2 regions of the Pseudarthrobacter sp. L1SW genome follow, and region 1 is predicted to be linked to the other one. Evidence: riboswitches for the same ligand, from Rfam matches in the RefSeq annotation. Region 1 holds a riboswitch; the other holds the start of a gene.
What was found. Region 1 has a riboswitch for glycine ahead of gcvP (aminomethyl-transferring glycine dehydrogenase). Riboswitches for the same ligand answer to the same signal wherever they lie in the genome.
Positions count from the first base shown of each region.

Region 2: another riboswitch for glycine. It lies ahead of gcvP (aminomethyl-transferring glycine dehydrogenase); the one in region 1 lies ahead of gcvP (aminomethyl-transferring glycine dehydrogenase).

Region 1 covers NZ_CP078079.1:3,462,161-3,469,875, forward strand. Annotated here, with positions in the region: gene gcvP (aminomethyl-transferring glycine dehydrogenase) at 1-2,292, opposite strand, end outside; glycine riboswitch at 2,453-2,550, opposite strand; gene KTR40_RS16120 (SRPBCC domain-containing protein) at 2,682-3,089, opposite strand; gene KTR40_RS16125 (hypothetical protein) at 3,153-3,356, opposite strand; gene KTR40_RS16130 (VOC family protein) at 3,532-3,891, shown strand; gene KTR40_RS16135 (IclR family transcriptional regulator) at 4,007-4,849, shown strand; gene KTR40_RS16140 (MFS transporter) at 4,951-6,291, shown strand; gene KTR40_RS16145 (zinc-binding dehydrogenase) at 6,291-7,337, shown strand; gene rhmD (L-rhamnonate dehydratase) at 7,334-7,715, shown strand, end outside.
Region 2 covers NZ_CP078079.1:796,574-804,288, reverse strand. Annotated here, with positions in the region: gene KTR40_RS03810 (L-serine ammonia-lyase) at 1-823, opposite strand, end outside; gene gcvT (glycine cleavage system aminomethyltransferase GcvT) at 1,130-2,290, opposite strand; gene gcvP (aminomethyl-transferring glycine dehydrogenase) at 2,302-5,211, opposite strand; glycine riboswitch at 5,391-5,489, opposite strand; gene KTR40_RS03795 (TetR/AcrR family transcriptional regulator) at 5,581-6,120, opposite strand; gene KTR40_RS03790 (MFS transporter) at 6,186-7,715, shown strand, end outside.

The DNA.
Region 1 (7,715 bases):
GCCGCCCATCAGCTTCACGTAGGCCCAGGAAATCGGCAGCACACCGGCGGAGCCGAAGCGGGACGCGGAGATCGCAACGCCGTGGCCGGCTTCGTGGGCAGCCTTGTTGGCGTCGCCCGGCATGAACGGTGCCAGGTGCGCCTTCGCAGCGACGGGCCCGACGCCGGGTCCCCCACCGCCGTGCGGGATGCAGAAGGTCTTGTGCAGGTTCAGGTGCGAGACGTCGCCGCCGAACTTGCCCGGCTGTGCCAGCCCGACCAACGCGTTGAGGTTGGCGCCGTCAACGTAGACCTGGCCGCCTGCGGCGTGGATGGCGTCGCACACCTCGCGGACGTCCGAGTCGTAGACGCCGTGGGTGGACGGGTAGGTGATCATGATGGCCGAGAGGACGTCCTTGTGGGCCTCGATCTTGGCCTCCAGGTCCGCGTGGTCGATGGTGCCGTCGGCAGCGGTGGCAACCACCACAACCTTCATGCCCGCCAGGACAGCGGAGGCGGCGTTGGTGCCGTGGGCCGAGGCCGGGATGAGGCAGACGTTGCGCTGTGCCTCGCCGCGGGAGTGGTGGTAGCCGCGGATCGCCAGCAGCCCGGCGAGCTCGCCCTGGGAACCGGCGTTGGGCTGGATGGACACCTGGTCGTAGCCCGTGATCTCGGCGAGGTCGGCTTCGAGCCCGGCGATCAGTTCGCGCCAGCCCTCGGTCTGGGAGTCCGGCGCGAACGGGTGGATGGAGGCGAACTCGGGCCAGGAGATGGCTTCCATCTCGGCGGTCGCGTTCAGCTTCATGGTGCAGGAGCCCAGCGGGATCATGGTCCGGTCAAGCGCCAGGTCCCGGTCGGAGAGGCGGCGGATGTAGCGAAGCAACTGGGTTTCGGAGCGGTGGGTGTTGAACACCGGGTGCTGCAGGTAGGAGGAGGTGCGCAGCACCGATTCCGGCAGCTCAAAGCCCTCGCCGGACACAACCGGACCGGCGCCGAAGGCGACCGCCACCGCGGAGAGGACCTCCGGCGTCGTGGTTTCATCGACGGACACGCCAACCGTGTCCGCGTCGATGAGGCGCAGGTTGATGCCGCGGGCTTCGGCGGCGGTGATCACCTTGGCGGCCTTTCCGGGCACGCGGACGGTGAGGGTGTCGAAGAAGGTGTCGGACACCAGTTCGCGTCCGGCGGCCGTCAACGTGCTGGCCAGGGCGCGGGCGTTGTTGTGGACGGTTTCGGCGATCGCCTTCAGGCCGTCGGGGCCGTGGTAGACGGCGTAGAAGGAGGAGACGATGGCCAGCAGGGCCTGCGCGGTGCAGATGTTGGAGGTGGCCTTTTCGCGGCGGATGTGCTGCTCGCGGGTCTGGAGGGCCAGGCGGTAGGCGGGGACGCCGGCGTTGTCCTTGGACACGCCGACGATGCGGCCCGGGAGGGTGCGCTCCATGCCGTCGCGGACGGCCATGTAGGCGGCGTGCGGTCCCCCAAAGAACAACGGCACGCCGAAGCGCTGGGTGGAGCCGACGGCGATGTCCGCGCCCTGCTCGCCCGGAGGGGTGATGAGGGTGAGGGCCAGGAGGTCGGCGGCGACGGTGACCAGGGCACCGCGGTCCTTGGCCTCGGCGATGACGGCGGACTGGTCCCAGACGCGGCCGGAGACGCCGGGCTGCTGGAGGACCACGCCGTTGATGTCGCCGTCGGGCAGGCCGGACGTGAGGTCAGCGATTTCCACGTCGAAGCCGAGGGCCTCGGCGCGGCCCAGCACGATGGCGATGGTCTGCGGGAGGAGGTCGGCGTCCAGGACGGTCTTGCCGTCCTTCCCAGTCTTGGACTTGTTGGCCCGGCGCATCAGCAGCACGGCTTCGGCCACGGCGGTGGCTTCGTCGAGCAGGGACGCGTTGGCAACGGGCAGGGCGGTGAGGTCCTGGACCATGGTCTGGAAGTTCAGCAGCGCCTCAAGCCGGCCCTGGGAAATCTCGGGCTGGTACGGGGTGTAGGCGGTGTACCAGGCAGGGGCTTCGAGGATGTTGCGGCGGATCACCGGCGGGGTCACGGTGTCGTAGTAGCCCTGGCCAATCATCTGCACGGCCATCTTGTTCTTGCCGGCGAGCTTGCGGAGCTCGGCGAGGACCTGGACTTCACTCAGTGCGCCCTCAAGGGTGAGGGGCTTGTCCTGGCGGATGGAATCCGGGACCGCGCTGTCCACCAGGCCATCAAGGGTGTCGTAGCCGACTGCCTTGAGCATGGTGTCGATGTCGGACTGGCGGCGCGCGCCGATATGGCGGTCAGCGAAGGTGGTTGGGGACGATTGAACCGTCATGAGAGGAACTCCATAATTCAGGTGGCGAAGGGTGCCACTTTGATTCGGGTTCCTCCCCGCTCTGTATTGGACCTGAGAGTTTTGCATTGCCCTGCTGTTCAGCGGGGCGCCACTTGCACCGTCGGTGAGCCCGGTTGCCCGGACTGCTTTCCAGAGTTGCCTTGCCGCGGCGGTACGTGGGCCTGAGAGATTCCTGGGGAGGATTTGCTCCTACGGCGCCTGCAGAACGTACCGGCAGGACTCTCCCGCCGCAGATCATAAGCACGTGCCACTGGTGGGTGACACGGCTCACACCTTACAGGGTCACGGGGCGGGATGCAAAATCCGCGTCCCTCCAAGGCGGACGCACGACGGCGGGACGCGCCCGCCGTCGTGCGCTTGCCAAAGCGTCAGGAGACGCCGGCGAGGACCCCGTCGATCCGCGCCAGCAGTCCGGGCCACCCGCTGCCCATGCCTTCAATGGCCTGCTTGCCCAAGGGGGTGTCGAGGCGGAATCCGGCGTGTTCGTGGTGGAGTACCGTGCCGCCGTCGACCGGCTCGAGCCGCCAGGTGATGGTGGTGTCAAGCACGCCCTCCGAGAAGAGGAAGCTAATGGATTTGCCGGGGTCGGCGCCGAGGACCTCGCACTGCTGCTGGCCCCAGGAGCCCATGTCCAAGGTGAAGCGGTGGCCCACAACCGGCGCGATATCGCCAGGCGCCCACCAGCGGGCCAGCAGTCCGGGGGTGGTCAGCACGGCCCAGACAGATTCCGCGGGGTGCGCGAAGCGGCGTTCGAGCCGGATGGCGTTCTCGGTCATGACGGTTTCTCCTCGTCCAGAAGTTCTGCCAGCGCGTCGAGGCACCGGTTCCCATGTGCCTATTTAGGGGGCGGCCCTTTTGCCGATCCGATAACCAGCCCAGAACGCCAGCACCAGCAGCCCGACTCCGGCGACGGCCAGCCCGATTTGTGTTCCTTGGGTCACGAAGGCGATGCCGTTTCCGCTGAACAGTTGATTGCTCAGGGGCGCGTAGGCGAACCAGCCAAAGCTTGCGTTCGCGTTGCTCCATGCGACGAGGCAGCCCACATTACCGCTGCCAGGCCTGCAATGGGCACGATGGCGGCAAGCAGGCTGGCAGAGTGCGGTGATTTGCGGCTTTCAGATGTGTTGGTGTCCCCCATGCAGGCGAGTCTAGCCGGGCTGCCCACGGCATCCATCCCGGGGCAAGACAGGCTCAGCCCGCCGGGTTTAGGCTGGGCGGATGTTGACCATCGGCAGCACAGTCCTCGGCGTCAACGACGTCGCCCGCTCAACCGCCTTTTGGCACGCCGCCCTCGGCTACGTCCCGCAGGAGCCCGGCGACGAAACCTGGGTGATCCTGGTGCCGGCATCCGGCCATGGAGCGCAGCTTGCCCTCATGCTGAGCGAGACGCCGGTCCAGGAGCACCCCCGCATCCACCTGGATTTGTATGCCGACGACCAGGACGCCGAGGTGGAACGGCTGGTTTCACTCGGCGCCCGGCGCGTCGACTGGGACCTCTACCCGGAGGACCCCGACTTCGTGGTCCTCGCCGACCCGGACGGTAACCGGTTCTGCGTCGTCGACAAGAGTCCGCGGTAGCACCGGAGCCTCTACCCACACCGGATCGGCGCAGCTGCCGGGACGCTTACAATTCAAGTATGTGAACTGTGGGCATTAGCTTTATGCCCCTCGAGCCCTCACTGGGGAGTAGAAGATGGCCGAAGACCGCGGGAATCCGACAGTCAAGTCGGCGGACCGGGCCCTGACCGTGGTCGAATTCGTCGCCGGTAAGGGCTCCGCCAGCTTCACGGAAATTCTAGAAGGGCTGAGCCTGCCGCGTTCGAGCGCACACGGGCTGCTCAATACCCTCTGCGCCGCGGGCTGGCTCGACCACAACAGCGCTAACAAGCAATACTCACTGGGGTTGCGCGCCTGGCAGGTAGGCCAGCTCTACACCGGCCACCAGACCTTGGCCAACGTGGCCAAGCCGGTCATGGACCGGCTCTCGGCGTCACTGGGCGAAACCGTGCAGCTTGCGCTCCTTGATGGAGTTGAAAACGTCTATATCGCGATCAGCCAGGCCCCGGGCGGCATGCGCCTCGGCTCATCCGTAGGCATGCGTCTGCTGGCTCATGCAACCGGGATTGGCAAGGCCCTCCTGAGCATGCTTGAACCCGAGGAAGCCGAACGGCGCCTTGAGTCCGTTGCGCTGCCCAGGCTCACCGAAAAGACGGTAACGGACATTGGAGCCCTCAAGTCGCTGGTGACCCAGGCCAAAGGTGCCGGGTTTGCCCTTGACGACGAGGAGTACCTGGAGGGCTGCCGCTGCGTGGCCGTTCCCCTGACCAGCAAGGCGGGGGGCGGAATGTACGCTGCGCTCTCCGTGACCATGCCGACGGCAAGGACCGACGCCGGGTGGCCCGGAAACATACTCAGCCCGCTGGTCGCCGCGGCTCAGGAGATCCGCGCCCTCCTTGGTGTACGGGAACCAGATCTAACCATTCCCGCTGAACGCAACTCGGACAACCCGCGCAACATTTCCGCCCGTTCCGCGTAGCACCGCGCCATGCTTGCACCCCTCTGTGAGCTGTGCCATACTCAGGCTTGTTCACATTCGTGAACACTATTTCATATTCATGAACTCAATGAGGAGTTAGTGTGTCACTTCCAATGACAGCTCCCACCGGCCAAGCGCTGGCACCGATCGTCAGCCGCGTCACCCGCCGTCTCATCCCGGTCCTTCTGCTCATGTACATCCTGGCGTTCCTGGACCGCGCCAACCTCGGCTTTGCCAAGGCATCCTTCCAGGCGGACACCGGGCTGTCCGACGCGGCGTACGCCTTGGGCGCGGGCATCTTCTTCCTCGGTTACGCAGCACTGGAAGTTCCCAGCAACATCCTCATGCGCAAGCTCGGCGCCAAGATCTGGCTGGCCCGGATCATGATCAGCTGGGGCATCGTCTCCGCACTCATGATGTTCGCCCAGACTGAGTGGGCCTTCTACATCCTCCGGGTACTCCTCGGCATCACCGAGGCAGGGTTCTTTCCCGGCGTAATCCTCTACCTGACGTACTGGATTCCCACCCAGTTCAGGGGGCAGGTCAACGGACTGTTCTACTTCGGCGCACCGCTCGCCTTCATCTTCGGTGGACCGCTCTCGGGGATGCTTCTTGACCTCGACGGCCTGGGCGGGCTGCAGGGGTGGCAGCTCATGTTCCTCGTCACCGGCGCACTCACGGTGGCCGTGGGCATCTGGGCATTCTCCTACCTGGACAACGGACCGGCGGATGCGAAGTGGCTGAACGACAGCGAGCGCGCCACCCTGATCGCAGCACTCAATGTCGAGGACCGGGTCAAAGCGGACCACTCCCCCAAGGGCGCCCTCCGCGCCCTGACGAACCCCAAGGTGCTGTACTTCTGCCTCATCTACTTCACCATCCAGATGAGCGTCTACGGCGTCACGTTCTACCTGCCCACCCAGATCGCCAAGCTCGTGGGCGCGAAGGTGGGGCTCGGCGTCGGGCTCATGACCGCTGTGCCGTGGGGATTCGCCATTCTCGCCACCTTCCTGCTCAGCCGGCTGGCAGACAGGACCGGAAAGCGCCGTCTCGTGGCCTCTGCGTCCCTGACCGCGGCAGCAGTAGGCATCCTGGCTTCCGCACTGACGGACAACCCGCTGATGGGACTCGCGGCACTCTCCCTTGGCGCTGCAGGCTTCATCTCCGTGCAGCCCGTTTTCTGGACGCTTCCCACCGGAATGCTCGTTGGCGCCGCCGCAGCCGGCGGGATTGCGCTGATCAACTCGATCGGCAGCCTCGGAGGGTTCGTCGCCCCCATCGCCAAGACCTGGGCGGAAGCCTCGTTCGGCCCCAGCGCAGGGCTCTTCCTCCTGGCCGGTACGGCCATGGCCGGGGCCGTCCTGCTCTTCAACAGCCACCGGATCAGCAAGATCGTTGACACCAATCCGCTGGCCCAGCCCATCCCCGAGAAGGTGCACTGATGCGGGTACTCGAACTCAAGGACTTCCGGCAGCTTGTTGTGGCGGAACGGGCCGAACCCGGCGCCGGTCCCGGGGAGGTGCTCATCGACGTCGTTGCAACGGGCATCTGCGGATCGGACATCCATGGATACACCGGCGAAAACGGCCGCCGCGTTCCGGGCCAGGTCATGGGCCACGAGACAGTGGGCCGCATTGCCGCCCTGGGAGCCGGGACGGAAGGCTCCGGCCTGGCTGTAGGCCAGCCGGTGACGTTCAACCCGCTTATCAGCTGCAACCGCTGTGAAGCCTGCGACGCCGGCCAGCAGCAGCACTGCCCGGACCGGACAGTTATTGGGGTCAACCCCGCGATCGTGTCCGCTTTCGCGGAACAGGTGGCGGTTCCGGTTGCCAACGTTGTGGCACTGTCCTCCGGGACGCCGATCGTCTACGGAGCGCTGATCGAGCCCCTGGCGGTCGCCTTCCACGCGGTGCGCCGCGCCCGGATCCGGCCGGGCCAGAGAGTCCTGGTCATCGGCGGCGGTCCGATCGGCCAGTCCGTCATCCTCGCTGCGCTGCAGGAAGGTGCGGAGCAGGTCCTGGTCTCCGAGATGGATCCGGCCCGGCGGGATCTCTGCGAACGCCTCGGGGCGACCGCGCTCGACCCTGCAGAGGGTCCGCTGGACCAGCAGGTCAGGACGCACTTTGGACGCCTCGCAGACACCACCGTGGACGCTGTCGGCATCAGACCCACGATTGCCGGTGCCCTGGATGCGACAAAGTTCGGCGGCGTCGTCTCGCTGGTTGGCATGGGTTCCCCGGAACTTGCCTTCAATGCTTACCGTGTTTCCACGGAAGAACGGGAGATCGTGGGCAGCTTCTGCTACAACAACCAGGACTTCCGCGATGCGGCCGCTTGGGTGGACCAGGGTTCCCCCGTATTGGCGGAGCTCATTAGCCGTGAAGTTCCCATGGAAGACGCCGACGCCGCGTTTGCCGGGCTGGCCGCGGCGGACGGCACCGCCGGCAAAGTATTGATCCGCCTCGATTCAGCAAGGAACAGCCAATGAGCATTGAAAACCGCATCCGCCACGTCCGCGCCTATACGCTGCGCGGCGGCGGAGCCGACTACCACGACCAGGACGCCGGGCACTGGATCGATGACCACATCGCCACGCCCATGTCCGTCTACCCGGAATACCGGCAGTCCCGCCAGAGCTTCGGACTGAACGTCCTGGGCACCCTGGTGGTCGAGATCGAGGCGGACGACGGCACCGTAGGTTTCGCCGTCACCACCGCGGGCGAGCTCGGCGCCTTCATCGTGGAGAAGCACCTCGCCAGGTTCGTCGAGGGTGCACGCGTTACGGACATCGAAAAAATCTGGGACCAGATGTACAAGTCCACTCTGTTCTACGGCCGCAAGGGCGTGGTGCTGAATGCGATCAGCG
Region 2 (7,715 bases), 1.4 Mb from region 1:
CATGGAACTCCCCCGAACCGGCGCCGGCGTCGTTTCCCGCGCCGCCGGGGCGGGCGCTTTCCTTCCGCAACCGGTCGTACCAGTCCGGGGCACGGCGGCGGACCTTCAACCCGCCCGGCAGCACCCCCTCACGCTTCAGGGACGTGGCCACGCAGCCCTCCATCACGGAGTAAATATGCAGCAGGCCTTCCCGGATCTCCTCCGGGGTGCGGCTGTCCTCCTCGTTGACCCGCATCACCTCACTGATGCCCAAGCCGGTGTCCCGGCAGTGCTCCAGCAGCTCCGCGGCGGTCCGGAACGGCAACGGCAGCTCCTTCTTGGACTCCTCCAGCTCCTGCAGCGCCGCGTCCTCCTCACCCTCACGGACAATGAAACCGCCACCCACCGAAAAGAACGTCGCCGTATGCAGGACGTCGCCGCCGGCGTCGGACACCGTAAACGTCATCCCGTTCGTATGCCGCGGCAGGACCGTCAACGGCCGCAGCACCATGTCCTTCACCCCATACGGCAACGCCACCGCACCGGCCAGCTGCAACATCCCGGTCCCGGCGATCGAGGCCAGCCGCTCCTCCACCTCGTCCGGCAGGATCAGCTCCGGGTGGTAGCCCTCCAGCCCCAGCAGGATCGCGGTCATCGTCCCGTGTCCATGACCGGTCGCCGCCAGCGACCCATAAAGATCCACCCGCAACGACGCCACATCAGCAAGCCTCCCGGAACCCTTGAGCTCCTCCGCAAAAACAGCAGCAGCCCGCATCGGCCCCACAGTATGAGAAGAAGAAGGCCCAATCCCGATGCTAAACAGATCAAAGACTCCAACAGCCATGTGCTTGGTTCCTAACTAGAAAGTTCGTGTCGGGGTTGGGTGCGCCTGGCAGAATTCCTCCGCGTGCTGCTCCTCCGTCGCTCTGACGCACGCTTCCGGAATCCGCTCACCCACCGACGTCATCTCACCTTTGATGCAAGCGGCGGACTGTTGAACCGGAAACCGTGAGCAGCGCGGCCCCTGTGGGACAGGTATCCGGAAGCGTGCGTCTAAGGGAGCGTCACGTCCGCTCAGCGGGCGTCTACGCGACCGAGCACGCGGAGGATGCCGGTCCCACCGGGCCCAAAGGTGACCACGGAGAGCTACCTACTTGGCGCGTTTATAGAACGGCAGGTCGACGACTTCGAACGGCTCTGCCTTACCTCGCAGGTCGATATCCAGGGTGGTGCCAACTTCGGTGAACTCGACGTCCACGTAGGCCATGGCAACCGGGTAGCCGAGGGTGGGCGAGGGCTGCCCGGAGGTCACTTCGCCCACGACGTTGCCGTCCTTGAGGACCGGGTAGTGGCTCCGGCCGGCGCGGCGGCCGAGTCCCTTAAGCCCGACGAGCCTTCGGCCGGCAATGGAGCCGGCGCCGGCTTCCTTCTTCGCGGCGAGGGCCGCCTTCCCCACGAAGTCGCCCTCCTTGGACAGTGCGACGACGGGTCCCAGGCCGGCGGCGAAGGGGTCGCCTTGCAGGGAAAGCTCGTTCCCGTACAGGGGCATGCCTGCCTCAAGCCGGAGGGAGTCGCGCGAAGCCAGCCCGGCGGGTGTCAGCTCCCCGTCGTCGGCGATGGCGAGGAGTGCCTGCCACAGGCCGGGGGCGTCGCCGTTGGGCACAAAGATCTCGAACCCGTCCTCGCCGGTATAGCCGGTACGTGCGAGCAGCAGGTCCAGTCCGGCGCCGCGCACCAGGAACGGAACCTCGACGGCGGCGTAGTACTTCAGCTCCGTCACCAGGCTGTGCTGTGCGGCCGGGACCAGGCGGAGCAGCAACTCCTGTGCCGTGGGACCCTGCACGGCGATGAGGGACGTGGACGCGGAGGCGTCATCCACCTGCACGTCGAACCCGGCAGCCCGCTTGGCCAGCTCAGCAGCCACCACCGCGGCGTTGCCGGCGTTGGGGACTACCAGGAAACGGTCCGTGCCGTCTTCTCCGGCGCCTGGAACCGGCGGCCGGCGGTAGGTAATGAGGTCGTCGATGATGCCGCCGTCCTCATTGCAGATCAGCGAATACTTCGCCTTGCCCACCGGCATGGCGGAGATCTTTCCCACCAGCGCGTAGTCCAGGAAGGCGGCAGCCTCCGGCCCGGTCACCCATACCTCACCCATGTGGGAGAGATCGAACAGGCCGGCGCTCTTGCGGACAGCGTGGTGCTCGGCGAGCTCCGAGCTGTATTTGAGCGGCATCTGCCAGCCGCCGAAGTCGGTGAAGGACGCCCCCAGCTTCTTGTGCTCCTCGTAGAGGGCGGTGTGCTTCTCAGCCATGGCGCGTGTCCTTAGTTTTCGAACTCGGAAAGCGGCGGGCAGGAGCAGATCAGGTTCCGGTCCCCCGCCGCGCCGTCGATGCGGCCCACCGGCGGGAAGTACTTGTCCTGCTTGAGCGACTTCACCGGGAACACGGCCTGTTCACGCGGGTACGCGCGGTCCCATTCGGAAGAGACGACGGCGGCGGCCGTGTGCGGGGCATTGCGCAGCGGGCTGTCCGTCACGGTGAAGTCGCCGTTCGCCACCTGGTCGATTTCGGCGCGGATGGCGATCATTGCCTCGATGAAGCGGTCGATTTCGCCGAGGTCCTCGGACTCCGTCGGCTCCACCATGAGCGTCCCCGCGACGGGAAATGCCAGCGTGGGGGCGTGGAAACCGTAGTCGATGAGCCGCTTGGCCACGTCCTCCGCGGTGACACCGGTCCGGGCAGTGAGCTCGCGCAGGTCCAGGATGCACTCGTGCGCCACGAGCCCGCCTTCGCCGGTGTAGAGGACCGGGAAGAAATCGTTCAGGCGGGCGGCAACGTAGTTCGCGGCAAGCAGCGCGGACTTGGTGGCCTCTGTCAGTCCCTGCCCGCCCATCAGCTTCACGTAGGCCCACGAAATCGGAAGCACGCCCGCGGAACCGTACTTGGACGCCGAGATCGGCACGTCATTGCCTTCGGTCCAGGTTGCCGCGTTGCCGGGCATAAACGGTGCCAGGTGCGCCTTCGCAGCGACGGGCCCGACCCCGGGTCCGCCGCCGCCGTGCGGGATGCAGAAGGTCTTGTGCAGGTTCAGGTGCGAGACGTCGCCGCCGAACTTGCCCGGCTGCGCCAGGCCCACGAGGGCGTTGAGGTTGGCGCCGTCGATGTACACCTGGCCGCCGGCGGCGTGGACGGCGTCGCAGACCTCGCGGACGTCGGCGTCGTATACGCCGTGGGTGGACGGGTAGGTGATCATGATGCAGGACAGCGCGTCCCTGTTCGCCTCGATCTTGGCGTACAGGTCGGTGTGGTCGATGGTGCCGTCCGGTGCCGTGGCCACCACAACCACCTTCATGCCGGCCAGGACGGCGGAGGCGGCGTTGGTGCCGTGGGCGGAGGCCGGGATCAGGCAGACGTTGCGCTGCTGGTCGCCCCGCGAGTGGTGGTAGCCGCGGATCGCCAGCAGCCCGGCGAGCTCGCCCTGGGAACCGGCGTTGGGCTGGATGGATACCTGGTCGTACCCGGTGATCTCGGTAAGTTGCGCTTCGAGGTCGGCGATCAGTTCGCGCCAGCCCTCGGTCTGGGAGTCCGGGGCGAACGGGTGGATGGAGGCGAACTCGGGCCAGGAGATGGCTTCCATCTCTGCCGTGGCGTTCAGCTTCATGGTGCAGGAGCCCAGCGGGATCATGGTTCGGTCCAGCGCCAGGTCGCGGTCACTGAGCTTGCGGATGTAACGCAGCAGCTGCGTTTCGGAGCGGTGCGTGTTGAACACCGGGTGTTGCAGGAAGTCGGAGGAACGTTCGAGGGCGGCATCCAGCGCGATTGCAGCGTCATCACGTGCATCAACAACGGAAGCACCAAAGGCGGCCAGGACGCCCTCGACGATTGCCGTCGTCGTGGTTTCATCGGTGGAGAACCCCACCGTGTCCGCGTCGATGCTGCGCAGGTTGATGCCCGCGGCCTCGGCTGCGGAAACAATCCCGGCAGCCTTGCCCGGCACGGAGACCGTGACGGTGTCGAAGAAGCTGGTGTGCAGCACCTCCAACCCGGCGGCCTTGAGGGAGGCCGCCAGCGTCCTGGCGTGGAGGTGTGCGGACTGGGCGATCGCCTTCAGGCCCTCCGGGCCGTGGTACACGGCGTACATCGAAGCCACGATGGCCAGCAGTGCCTGCGCGGTGCAGATGTTGGACGTGGCCTTCTCGCGGCGGATGTGCTGCTCGCGGGTCTGCAGGGCCAGGCGGTAGGCGGGAACGCCGGCGTTGTCCTTCGAGACGCCAACAAGGCGGCCCGGCATGGAGCGCTCGAGGCCCTTCTGCACGGCCATGTAGGCGGCGTGCGGGCCGCCATAGAACAGCGGAACGCCGAAGCGCTGCGCGGAGCCGACGGCGATGTCCGCACCCTGCTCGCCGGGCGGGGTGATGAGGGTGAGGGCCAGGAGGTCGGCGGCCACCGTGACCAGGGCGCCGCGTTCCTTGGCCTCGGCGATAACCGGGCTGTGGTCAAAAACGCGGCCGGACGCTCCGGGCTGCTGGAGGACCACGCCGTTGATGTCGCCCTCGGGCAGGCCTTTGGCGAGGTCCGCGACTTCAACCTCGAAGCCGAGCGCCTCGGCCCGGCCCTTGACGATGGCGATGGTCTGCGGCAGGCAGTCGGCGTCCAGGACGGTCTTGCCGTCCTTCGCGCCTGCGTTCTGGCCTTTGGCCCTATTGGCCCTGCGCATCATCAGCACGGCCTCGGCCACTGCGGTGGCTTCGTCCAGCAGGGAGGCGTTGGCGATGGGCAGGCCCACCAGGTCCTGGACCATGGTCTGGAAGTTCAGCAGCGCCTCGAGCCGGCCCTGCGAAATTTCAGGCTGGTAGGGGGTGTAGGCGGTGTACCAGGCCGGGCCCTCCAGGATGTTCCGGCGGATCACCGGCGGGGTCACGGTGTCGTAGTAGCCCTGGCCGATCATCTGGACGGCGGTCTTGTTCTTGGCGGCGAGGCGGCGCAGTTCCGCGAGCGCCTCCACCTCGCTCAGGGCATCTGCCAGTTCCAGCGCAGAGTCCTGCCGGATGTCCTTGGGAACGGCGGTATCAACCAGCGCGTCCACGGTGTCGTAGCCTACGGCCTTGAGCATGGTGTCGACGTCGGCCTGGCGCCTTGCGCCGATGTGCCGGTCAACAAAGGTGGCGGCAGCGGCGGGGGCAGCAGTGGCCGGGGTGGCGGAGGCCGGAGATACAGTCACGAGGAACTCCATTACTAAGGCGGCGCAGGGTACGCCACATCGATTTGGGTCCTCCCCGCTCTGTATCTGTACCTGAGAGTTTCCGCGTTGCCTGAAGACGCGGGCATCGCTTGCACCGTCGGTGAACACAACAGTCCAGGGATCCGGGGACCGGACCTCCAGGCGGACGGCGTGCTGCTTTCCAGAGGTGCCTCGCCGCGGCGGTACATGGGCCTGTGAGATTCCTGGGGAGGATTTGCTCCTACGGCGCCTGCTTGTACCTTCTGGCAGGACTCTCCCGCCGCAGATCAAAGGCTATTCATTTGGGTTGTCTTGGCGCGCCGGCAACCGCCCGCGCACAGCCCAATTCTCCTATGCCGCAGGCCCGGGGGCAAATGTCAGCTAGCCCCGCAGCCGCTCCACGGCTGACAGGAGTTCCTCCACGTCCGCCCGCCTGTTCCCGGCCTTTCCCGCCGGCCCGCTTTCCCACATGGCGTTGAAGTACAGCCCGTCCCCCATATACAGGACCGCCTTGGCCATAGCCTTGCCCACGTCCTTCCCGATGAGCTCCAGCCATTGCTGCTGGATGGCGGCGAAGCGGCGGCGGGCTTCCTCGTGGGCCACCTCGGCCAGCCGCGTCGCGGCAACGAAGGAGCGGTCCATCGGGGTATCGGACCAGAGCGACGACTTGATGAAGTATGCCGCCGCCCCCTCGGGTGCGGACGCCATGGCGGCGAGGTCCTCCCCCGCCAGGCGGTCCAGCCGTTCCAGGGTGGCTGTGATCAAGGCTTCCTTGGTGGGGAAGTGGTACAGGAGGCCGCCCTTGGAGACGCCGGCACGCCTGGCCACGGCGTCCAGGGTGGCAGCCCGCTCCCCCACGTCGATCAGGAGCTGTTCAAAGGCATCGAGGACGGCGTCTCGCGCAACGGGTTTTCTGGCCATGGTTCCCATCATGCATGGTCACGAGCCGGTTTTTAACTATACCGTCCAGACGGTATAGTTAAAGCATGACCATGCCCGCCGCTTCCCAACAGAAGACCACCCGCCGTACCCAATCGAGGCCGCCCGCGCCACGCCCACCCAAGGGCAGTTGGCGCTGCTGGCTGGCCCTGGGCCTGCTGATGTTTCCAGTCCTCCTGGTTGCAGTGGACAACACGGCCCTGACCTTTGCCCTGCCTGCCATTGCCGCCGCGCTGCGCACGTCGGGCGTAGAGCTCCTCTGGATTGTGGACGCCTACCCGCTGGTGCTGGCCGGGCTGCTGGTTGCCATGGGGAGCCTGGGCGACAGGATCGGCCGACGCCGCCTGCTGATCATCGGCAGCATCGGTTTTGCGGCAGTATCAGCAGCAACTGCTTTTGCCCCCACTGCGGGATGGCTCATCGCAGGCCGGGCGTCCCTTGGCTTCTTCGGCGCCATGCTGATGCCCTCCACGCTGTCCCTGATCCGCAACATCTTCCCGGACCCCAACCGGCGGCGGCTGGCCATCGCCATCTGGGCAGCGGGGTTCTCGGGCGGTGCCGCCCTGGGGCCCATCTTTGGCGGGTGGCTGGTGGAACAGTTCTGGTGGGGAGCCGTCCTCCTGGTGGCAGTGCCCATCATGCTGCCGCTGCTGGCCCTGGGCCCGGCCTTCATCCCGGAGTCCAGGGACCCGTCGCCGGGCAAGGTGGACGGGCCCAGCATCGTGCTGTCGCTGTTCACCATGGTTCCCGTGGTCTACGGGATCAAGCACCTCGCCACCGAAGGCCCGGACACCACAGCCCTCGGAACCGTAACGCTCGGCCTGGCAATGGGCGCGGCCTTCGTCCGCAGGCAGCAGCGGCTGCACAGCCCGCTGCTGGAGATGTCCCTTTTCCGCAACAGGGTGTTCAGCATGGCCATCACCGCCAATATCCTGGCCCTGTTTTCGTTCAACGGCTTTATCCTCTTCCTCGCCCAGCACCTCCAGCTCATCGAGGGCATGTCGCCCTCGGCTGCCGGAATGGCCATGGTCCCGGCGCTGATGGCCACGATGGCCTCGGGCCTTGCGGTGGTGCCGGCGGTGAAGAAAGTACGCCCGGGCTTCGTTGTGGCGGGCGGGCTCGCCCTGAGCGCCGCCGGCTACAGCCTGGTGGCTTTGGGGGGCAGCCAGGGCGGGGCATCCCTGCTGCTGGCCGCACTGCTGGTCCTTGCCCTGGGCGTGGGAACGGCTGAGACCATCTCCAACGACCTCATCCTGGGAAGCGTGCCGCCCGAAAAGTCAGGGGCGGCCGCGGCGATTTCCGAGACGGGCTACGAGATGGGCGCGGTTTTGGGAACTGCGGTGCTGGGTTCCATCCTCACGGGTTCCTACCAGCACAACCTGCGGCTCCCGGCCGGCGTCGCTGAAGCCGCCCCGGCCCAAGGCACCGCGCACGCCAGGGAAACCCTCGCCGGAGCCATGGAACTGGCGGCAGGCCTGCCGGGCCCCCTGGCAGGCGCAGTCCGGCAGGCCGCCGGCTCGGCCTTCGAGTCAGGGGTGCACGTCACCGCAGCAATTGGGCTGGTACTGATGGCGACG